Regions from separate parts of the Bacillus infantis NRRL B-14911 genome, predicted to be linked through region 1. Evidence: predicted binding sites of a transcription regulator. Region 1 holds the regulator's gene; each other region holds the start of a gene.
The links. Region 1 encodes LexA, which represses DNA repair genes until DNA is damaged. Its sites were predicted from a motif close to CGAACATATGTTCG; they were not measured.

Region 1 (3,282 bases):
AAAAAGCGTTTGCCAAGGCAAACACTCTTACTCTTCCTGTGCATCTATGTATTCCTGATAGCGCCTGTGCACTGTCGCCTTGGAAATGGGATAGCCGAAGCCCCTGAGAGTTGCCGCGATCTCCGAAAATGTCAGCCTGCTGGCTCTCAGGCGGACAATTTCTTCTATTGGAACCTCGATCCGTTCCCTTCCAGAGTGCTCCCCCAGATTCTTCAGGTTCTTCTCTGGCCTGAATCCTTTGTCCACTGCCCTTTTCATGCCTCTTTTGATCTTGATATTATGCAGCTTGCGCTGATATTCTTCCACCATCGAGACGATATTAAGAACCATGGAATCTGATTCGGAAAGCTGCAGCTCACCATTGTGGGAAATGCTGTAGAGCACAGCGCCCTCTTTATATATGAAGTGAAGCAGGGCGATTTTGGCATTGCCCCTTCCGAGCCTCGTTTCATCCTGGATAAGGACCGCTTTGATGCCTTCATCCTTTATAAGATCAAGAAGCTCGAGTACACCGTCCCTCTCCAGGTCATACCCGCTTGCCTGTTCCCTGATGATCGCGGCTACTTCAAAGCCTTTTTCCCCGGCAAGCGCAGTCAGTTCCTCCTCCTGCCTCTCCAGGGATGTTTCCTGCGCTTCTTTTGTTGTCGATACCCTGCAATAGATTACTGCTTTCATATATGCTCCTTTATGTCATTCACCCGCAAAGTTCTGCAGATCATCCTGCAGCTGCCTTGTATGGCTGTCTGCTTTAACCGGGATCATAATCTGCTCCCCCGCTTGGATTGCACTGCCGGCGATTCCATTCTCCTCTTCCACCCACATCACAAAGTCTTCTGCAGACAGCTTATGCTTGTCCGAAAATTGCTGAGACAGCCCCCATAATGTATCTCCTTCATCAACCGTCACCTTTATGTAGTCTTCTTCACCGAAAATTCTGTCGTATCCGGTAAGCAGCAAAGCCGCCCCAAAGCTTAAAACGATAAGTATAATAGCATATGAGTATTGATTCCACAATTTTTTCATACAAGACACCCCACCGCAAGAATATATGTTCGCATTTCGTTAAATTTATTATAAACCGAACATGTGTTTTCCGTCAACAAAAATTCGAACTTATGTTTGTATCTGTTCCGGGTACATGCTATAATTTAATCAATAATAACCATACGGGGTGCGAATACATGGCTAAAATATCAAAAAGGCAGCAGGATATACTCGAATTTATCAAGGAAGAAGTGAAAGCGAAGGGCTATCCCCCTTCAGTCAGGGAAATTGGGGAAGCAGTCGGCCTGGCCTCCAGCTCGACTGTGCATGGGCATCTTGCCCGCCTTGAAAGCAAAGGGATGATCAGAAGGGATCCGACAAAGCCGCGTGCAATTGAAATCCTGGAGCTTGATGAAACATCTCACATTCCAAGGAATAATGTCGTCAACGTTCCTATCCTCGGGAAGGTTACAGCAGGACAGCCGATCACTGCGATTGAAAATGTAGAAGAGTTCTTCCCGCTTCCTGAAAGCATGGCACCGGCAGCCGAACAGGTCTTCATGCTTGAAATCATGGGTGAAAGTATGATTGAAGCCGGCATCCTTGACGGAGACTATGTCATCGTCCGCCAGCAGCAGTCAGCCAACAATGGCGATATCGTCGTTGCAATGACAGATGAGGATGAAGCAACTGTCAAGCGTTTCTTCAAGGAAAGGGATTATATCAGGCTTCAGCCTGAAAACTCTACAATGGAGCCTATCATTCTCAGGAATGTTTCCATTCTTGGCAAGGTCATTGGCGTCTACCGCCATATCCACTGATTATATGATTCTCTCAGCCCGGGCCATGTGTTGCCTGGGTTTTTTTCTGCCCAAAAACCTTGCGAGCACTAGAATAGTCGCATCTTTGCTGCTTACTTTTTCCTGAAGAGTACATATGTACCATTCGCTGTGTGCTGAAAATTCAGTCGATTTATGCATATCTTTCCTCTCCCGCTCTGTTATATAATAGAGACAGCACCATGATTGACCTAAGGTCGCACCAAAAATACCGGCTTTAGGAGTGTGAGGCAAATGTGGCAGCATGTCGTCTTCGCAATATTCATTGGTGGCCTTGTCGGCGCGGTTGGGCATCTTAAGAAGCACGGGAAGCTGATCATGCCGAAAAGAACAAAGCAATTCATCTATCTCGGCTTTTTGGAGGAAATGGTATTAGGATCACTCGCCTCAGCGCTGCTTGTGTTTTCATCAGATGCAAGCTCCCTCTTAAAGGTAGCATTCCTGTCCATGCTGGCAGGACTTGGCGGTGAAGCTCTGATCCGCAGCCTTGACCTCATCAGGGCCGAAAAGAAATGAAGCAGGAGGAAATGCAGAAGCTATGCTTAAAACAGCAAAAGTAAAGACGTAAGAAGCCTCTCCCGGGAAATTGGGCAGAGGCTCTTTTTATGCCTGAAAACTGTAAACAATTATCTGCATTTCGGTAACCTTTCTGTAACTCTTTTGAAGAGATGGAACGATAATATAAGGTTAGCAAGTGACTACAACTTATTGGAGGCTTTAAAATGAAAAAATTATTATCCATCCTGCTGGCTGCTGTCGCCCTGTTTACTTTCAGCCTTGGCGCCTCGGCCAAATCCGCGAGCGGAGATTTAAGCAGCAAAAAAGCAGTCGAACTGGCGCAGAGCGCACGTGTGCATCACTGGAATGCTATGAACGGACATATCCCATCTAAGAAGAATACAGCCTGCTCCATCAAGACTTTTCAGTACAAAGGCACAGAATATCGCTACCTTTGCAGTGAAATCAATACGAAAGCAAAGCTGACCAAGTACCTTAACGAATCTTTCACCTTAAATGCAATCGATAAAGGCTACAAGAAATACAGATTCATTGAGTATAAAGGAAAAATGGCACAGCCAAATGCCGATGGCGGCAGCCTGCTCCAGTGGAATAAAGCTAAGGCAAAGCTGATCTATTCCAGGAAAGATATCCGCCAGTTTGAATTCACGGTGCCTTACGGCGAAAAGCAGCATGAAAAGAAAAAGGTTACGTTTGTAAAGGTACGCGGGAAGTGGCAAATCAATGCTTTTGATGCAGTGAGATAGTATAAGAAAAGGGAAATACCTTGAACTTTTGTTCAAGGCATTTCCCTTTTTAGCTGGCCGCGCTATTTGTTTATGGCCATCTAGAATATCTGCATCCTACATTAATCCAGGAATTATAAACCCAAAGCATTTATTTTGATCCCAAATGTACCAATGCCAATTAATTCGCCTTCTTCCCCTAGCAGGGGATATCC
Region 2 (3,282 bases), 1.3 Mb from region 1:
ATGTTTCCGATTACGAGTTCATGACGGTGAGTGCGGAAGTGGGTGATGGCAACCGCCTGGCCGAACTCCATCGCTTCAGCAAGTGTCTCATTCATCTGTTCAAGCTGCTGCTCATCCAGTTCTTTCGGCTTTTCATAGGTGTCCTCTTTCGCCCAGTCCCGGAGCAGCTTTACATGCTCTGGGAGCATCATCGACGTCCATTTTATCCTTCCCCTGTCCCGGATCATATCTCTGCCTCCTTACATTTTATGGCCCCCGACCAGTGTAGCCCGATGTTTGGCTGTCCCTGCCGCAGTATATGATATCGCCCGCAGCAGCGCACCGGATCCGAAACGGCGGCGGATGCTGTCGACGGTGTATCCGAGCTCCCTGCTTTTCCAGCTGTTCAGGTCAAAAAGGCTGAGCTGGAATTCATGGTCATCCACAATATTGCCAAGGGCCATTGAAATTTTCCTGACCGTCTTCCCAGAGTAATTTTCCTGAAAAAGTTCCAGGCAGACCCGGTAAATATCCATGGTGACATTGGTCGGCTGATCGATGGTGCGCGACCGGTAGAAGCCGCCTCCAAATTCATCCTGGCTGTATCCCACGCCAAAGCTGACTGTCCTTCCCGCCTTGCGGTGGTTTCTGGCCCTCCTTGCCAGCTCTTCGCACATTTCAAGGATCACCTGCTTGATTTCCCCTTCATCCTTATAATCGCGCAGCAGGATCTGGCTTTTCCCAAAACTGATCTGCCCCTCCATGATCGGCGCGCCGATGTCGGAAAGATCAACGCCCCAGGCATGGTGGTAAAGCTGGTTCCCCATGATGCCGAATTTCTTTTCCAATGCTTCCAGATCATAGCGGGCCAGCTGCCCTACAGTGAAAATGCCCATCCCGTTCAGGGTCTTCTCCACCCTTCTTCCGATCCCCCACATGTCCCTCAGGGGCGAAACCTTCCAGAGCTTCTCCTTGACATCATCGTATGTCCATTCAGCAATCCCCTTCTGCTTCGCCTCAAGATCAAGGCACAGCTTGGAGAGCAGCATATTAGGGCCGATGCCGATGGCACAGGGCAGCTGGAACTCCCTTTCAATATCATCCTTGATTTTCTCGGCAATGGTATAAGCGCCTCCCCAAAGCTTTGCAGCTCCGTCAACTTTGATGAAGCTTTCATCCACACTGTAAGTATGGATGCTTTCCTTCGGGACATAGCGGTGGAATACACGTGTAATCTCGGTGGAAATTCTCAGATAGGTGGCCATTTTCGGTTCTACCACGATAATGCGGGGATCTTTCGGGATTTCAAAATAGCGGGTTCCGGTCTTGACGCCAAATTCTTTTTTCATCCGCGGGGAGGCGGCGAGGACAATGCTTCCTTTCCGTTTTTTATCACCTACTACAGCAAGATAGCATTCAAGCGGGTCGAGGCCCTCCATCACAGCGGAACAGCTTGCATAAAAGCTTTTCATATCCACACATAAAATTTGGTTGTTCGGCATCGTGCTGTAATCGATCATTTCTTTTCTCTCCCTTGGCGCTTGGCTGCATTCCTCTTAGGCCCAATTAGCTTACAGATTCAGATATCCAAAAAGAACATCTGTTCTAATTCATTATACCCACTATATTAAGCGAATATGCGTTCGCATTCAATGGAAATTTTACGACGAATTTCTTGATTCCGGTTTGCCTGCCAGCAGATAAGCTGTTTTTCCATTGTTTCGCAGCCTGACGGCCCGGGCTTCCATTGGGGGAAAGATTGGCTATAATGGCAGGAGGGAGGAATCTCGATGGACAGAAAATTGATATACAAAATGGCGGCCGGCTGCCTTGGCCAGTACGGCTTTGACGGCAGCTTGATCAAGCCTGGCAGCAGGGAATTTGAAGAACTTTACAGGCGTATTGAGGAGAAGAAAAATGAAGATGCAGAAGCGGATTTGCACGAAATAGTCGAAGATGCGGTATATGGATTTGTCACCGGGTCTCCTTACTTTTAAGAACAGCAAGAATGAAAAACAAACAGGACCCTCTGCTGGAGGGCCCTGTTTGTTGGCGAAAGGCGGATTTTTGACTTTATTAGCAAGTTTTTCAGTTTATTAGCAACTTTTTTATTTTATTAGCAAGCTTTTCAGTTTATTAGCAAATTTTCCCGTTTATTAGCAACTTTCCGGTTTTATTAGCAACTCTGCAAAACTGAAGGCACTATTACAATTCCCTCCAAAAAAAACCGCACTCATTTTTTATTGAATGCCCGCCGGCCGGCCTTTTCAAAAAGGCGCGGGAAAAGGGCATAAATGGTGCTTCCGGCATTCATCCAGCGCGGGAGATTGATTTCCCTCCGGCCCGTCAGCATGCTGTCCACCACTTTTTCTGCCACATAGCGCGGCTGCAGCATAAAACGCTGGACATTTTTCACATAGGTCCCTTTTTCATCTGCAATATTAAAGAAATTAGTGGCAATCGGGCCCGGGTTGACAGTCGTCACATGCACCCCGAGATCAGCAAGCTCCATCCGGAGGCTGTTCGAATAGCCCAAAACAGCGTGCTTCGTGGCAGAATATACGCTCGATTTTGGCGTAGCGATCTTTCCTGCCTGGGATGCGATGTTAATGATGTGCCCGCTATTCCTGCTTCTCATAGAAGGCAGGACCATGCTCGTTGCGGCCATCAGCCCGATGACATTAACATCGAACATCCCTTTTATTTCCTCGATCGGCGCTTCATGCGCTTCCCGGAATACCCCGAAGCCGGCATTGTTCACAAGCACATCGACATGTCCCCACTCACCCAGGATCCGGGCGAAAACGGCCTGGACCGCATCTGTATCCGAAACATCCAGCCGGTCTGTATTTACTTCAGCACCATAGCGGGTTCCAAGTGCACCGGCAATCTCCTCCAGCTTTTCCTGATTCCGCGCCAAAAGCCACAGCCTCGCTCCTCTTTCCGCGCAAAGGGCAGCCATTTCCGCTCCGATGCCTCCTGATGCCCCGGTGATGACAATATTCTTTTCTCTAAGACGTCCTGACAGCAAAAAACCACCTCATTCAGCAATTGTATAAAAGAAGGCGCCGTCTTCCTCCTTAATAACAATTTCTCCTAACGACTCCAAATAGTCAAGCTGGGCTACTGTCTCCGAGAGAGTCAGGGTGAATTCCCGTTCATAAACGGCCGGAAACAGCCTCTGGCATACTTGGAAGGCAGTAAGCGGCCCTTCCTCAAGCCATCCTTTAACCTGCATTGCCCGGTCATGCTGGCGGCCGAGCCTCTTTTCAATCAGCGGGGGAACTTCGCTCACTTCAGGTC
Region 3 (3,282 bases), 300 kb from region 1:
ACTTCTTTCCGAAGGGAGAGCAGCTTGCTATGAGTCAATTTAATCCTCAGAAACTAAGTGTCAGGTATCTGGCTCCGGCAACAGAGCAGAAGCCTGTCGATGCTAGGAAATATACACTTACACATTCAGATGAGACTGGTGAACTGTTTCTTAGCATCGGTTGCGTTTATGATTACAGCAGCGTAAATAAAAAATTCAGGGATGAAGTTCTGGCTGAGTGGCTGCCGCAGATGGGGCAATATGTTCTTAAGGCAGCAGTATATGTGAGCGGGGGAGAGTTTGACGAAAAAACTTCGAAGATGCGGTATATGATATTCCAGCGGGAAATGGATTTAGCGCTGAAAGCAATCATTTACGGAGACAGGAGCTTTTTCACAAGCTATCCATGGCTGCTGGATTCACCAATTTATGTGCAGTTTGAGTCCGTATTTCCGCAGTTCAGCAAGATCATTTACTATGGAACGCCAAGGCAGTATTTAAATAGTTTACAGCAGCCGGTTATCTGAAAAATGACATGGGAACAAGCTCCAGGCATTGACCGGGGCTTGTTTTGCATATACGGAGGCAGAGCATGGGATTGAGTGGAATATAAAAATATTATGTAAACTAATTGAGTTTTCCGAGAAGAGGCGTTGCTTTAAAAAGAACCAGCTAAATAAGTTCATAAATCAAGAGAAACCAATAATGAGGAATAAATATATAACATATCAATAAAAGCTGCTGTAAGCATCCAGATGCCGACCTGTGAGATTGTAAGTATGCTGGAAGCCAGCAGCAGAAAGATTGAGATTGAATAATATATTAGATGAAATCAGAGTGAATTCGAAATTCATAAATTAATAAGCAAGAGATTTAAAAAAATATTAATCACTGCAATTTGGTCAAAAACACATTTAGAGTCAATTTCCTGTAAAATTTCTATTTCGTCTCACTATCTTAAGTATACTTAACTATTGAGACCTGATATTCGTTCGTTTATATGACTTCCTATAATATATATTATGTTCGGGGCGTAGTTTTAAAAAACAGGACAGCTTAAGCTGCCTACTCTATCCTGTGCTTATAACCGCTGTCTTTTGCTGACTTTATATCAATGTATCCTGCGCTGTACTCAATCACATCATTGATAAAAACATCATGTTTCTTGGCGAAGGTTTTTACCTGTTCAATCAGGCTGCTGTCATATGTAGTTTTGTACTGGATTCTGTCTTTAGGCCGATTTTTCTTATTGAAATCAATATAATCCTGCTCAAGGACTTTTTTGAGTCCTGTTTCGAGTAAATAATTCACATGGGTATCATGTTCATAAGCCAGTTCATTCAGGTTTTCAATCAACGCTTTGCTGATATTAGTCCTAAACTTTACCCTTGATTCATCTGTTCTTTGAATCAGTTTTCCGTCAACCTTTTTCCACATGTTCATTCACCTTCCTGATAAGAAACTCTATATCAATCATTATAGCATGTGCTGTTTTTAGCGAAAAGAACATATGTTCTATGTCAGTAAAATTGTTCACTTTGTCATCTTTCTTCCATTTTTTAAGCCCTTTATATAAATTTCCTGTCAGATTTCCTCCCAAACCGAATGCTTTTTTATCCCTATCACTCCAATAATATATAAAATACCTTAAATTGGAGTGATCCTGTTGACGAACCTTTATTTTATGGAAAATGCAGTAGAGGCTGCTTTGGAGAATGCTGCTGCCCATCTGGGAGGTCCTTTTGGAGCGGTTGTTGTGAAGGATGGCACGGTGATCGGCACAGGCACAAACCGGGTCACTTCGCTTAATGATCCTACAGCACATGCAGAAATACAGGCGATCCGTGCTGCCTGCCTGCATCTTCAGGATTTCCAGCTGAGCGGCTGTGAAATCTATACCAGCTGTGAGCCATGCCCAATGTGCTTTGGCGCTATCTACTGGGCTCGCCCAAAAGCAGTATATTTTGCCTGTACAAAAGAAGATGCAGCCGCTGCAGGATTTGATGATCAGTTTATTTATGAGCAGCTCTCCCTCCCGCTTGAACAGCGCAGCATAGAAATGCGGCAGGTTAAAATGGATGAAGCTTTAATGCCGTTTAAATTGTGGGAGAAGTCTTTTTCTAAGATTGATTATTGAGATATAAAGTACTTCCTTTTTAGGAGGATAAAAATGATAAAAGAACGATTGATACGCCGGATTGCAGTGGCTGCCGGCAGAGAGCCTGCTGATTTGGTCATTAAAAATGGAAAGATCATAGATGTTTTTAACGGTGAGGTCATTTATGGGGATATTGCCATTGCAGACGGGTATATCGCGGGCATTGGCGAGTATGAGGGCCATAAGATTTTCGATGCAAAAGGAAGCTATATTTCTCCTGGATTCATTGACGGCCATGTCCATATTGAATCCTCCCTTCTGACCCCCGGGGAATTTGCCAGGGTGCTGCTGACTCATGGTGTGACTGCTGCTGTGGCAGATCCGCATGAAATTGCGAATGTATCAGGCATTTCCGGTCTGCAGTACATGCTGGATGCTTCTGAAGGACTGCCTTTTGATTTTTATTTTATGCTGCCTTCCTCAGTTCCTGCTGCTGATTTTGAATATGCCGGTGCAAGGCTGGATTCTCTTGATCTAAAGCCATTCTTTAGCCATCCCAGAGTTCTTGGGCTTGGAGAAGTCATGAACTACCCTGCTGTATTGAATGCACATACTGACATGATCGTGAAAATCATTGCAGCAGAATCTGCCGGGAAAAAAATCGATGGCCATGCTGCAGGCTTAGGCGCATCCGGGTTAAATGTGTATAGTGCTGCGGGCATCCGCACCGATCATGAAGCAATAACCGCTGAAGAAGCAAAGGAAAGATTGCGTAAAGGGATGTATTTGATGATCCGCGAAGGAACTGCAGCAAAGGATCTTGAGAAACTGCTGCCTGCAGTCCATCAGCAGAACAGCCGCAGATGTCTGTTTGTCACAGATGACAAGCATTTGGATGACCTGCTTGAGGAAGGAAGCATTGACCACCATATCAGGCTGGCAGTGAAGTCAGGCCTCCCTCCTATAACTGCCATTCAAATGGCGACCCTGAATGCAGCAGAGTGTTTTGGTTTGAAGGATCAGGGAGCGCTGGCCCCTGGGTATAAAGCTGATATGGTTTTCCTTGAATCGCTTGAAGAGCTGATCATTGAGCGGGTATTTAAAGAAGGCGTTGAAGTCGTTTCCGCTGGTAAACTTTTGCCAAAAGGCTGTTTTAGAGGCGTGCCTCCTGCTGCTATGCTCAAAAATACGGTTAAAATAAGCAT

Region 2: N288_RS16285 (Y-family DNA polymerase) is a predicted target of LexA. The motif match lies at 1,612-1,625, and genes of this name have one in related genera.
Region 3: N288_RS11040 (rRNA methyltransferase) is a predicted target of LexA. The motif match lies at 1,483-1,496, and genes of this name have one in related genera.

Annotation. Positions count from the first base shown of each region.
Region 1 covers NC_022524.1:1,905,402-1,908,683, reverse strand. Annotated here, with positions in the region: gene N288_RS09635 (YneB family resolvase-like protein) at 28-675, opposite strand; gene yneA (cell division suppressor protein YneA) at 691-1,023, opposite strand; gene lexA (transcriptional repressor LexA) at 1,182-1,805, shown strand; gene N288_RS09620 (DUF4257 domain-containing protein) at 2,058-2,339, shown strand; gene N288_RS09615 (IseA DL-endopeptidase inhibitor family protein) at 2,546-3,088, shown strand; gene N288_RS24660 (helix-turn-helix domain-containing protein) at 3,202-3,282, opposite strand, start outside.
Region 2 covers NC_022524.1:3,204,948-3,208,229, forward strand. Annotated here, with positions in the region: gene N288_RS16280 (YolD-like family protein) at 1-227, opposite strand, end outside; gene N288_RS16285 (Y-family DNA polymerase) at 240-1,499, opposite strand; gene N288_RS16290 (YqzH family protein) at 1,770-1,976, shown strand; gene N288_RS16295 (SDR family NAD(P)-dependent oxidoreductase) at 2,213-3,007, opposite strand; gene N288_RS16300 (MBL fold metallo-hydrolase) at 3,020-3,282, opposite strand, start outside.
Region 3 covers NC_022524.1:2,207,913-2,211,194, forward strand. Annotated here, with positions in the region: gene N288_RS11035 (staygreen family protein) at 30-506, shown strand; gene N288_RS11040 (rRNA methyltransferase) at 1,045-1,422, opposite strand; gene N288_RS11050 (nucleoside deaminase) at 1,664-2,116, shown strand; gene ade (adenine deaminase) at 2,150-3,282, shown strand, end outside.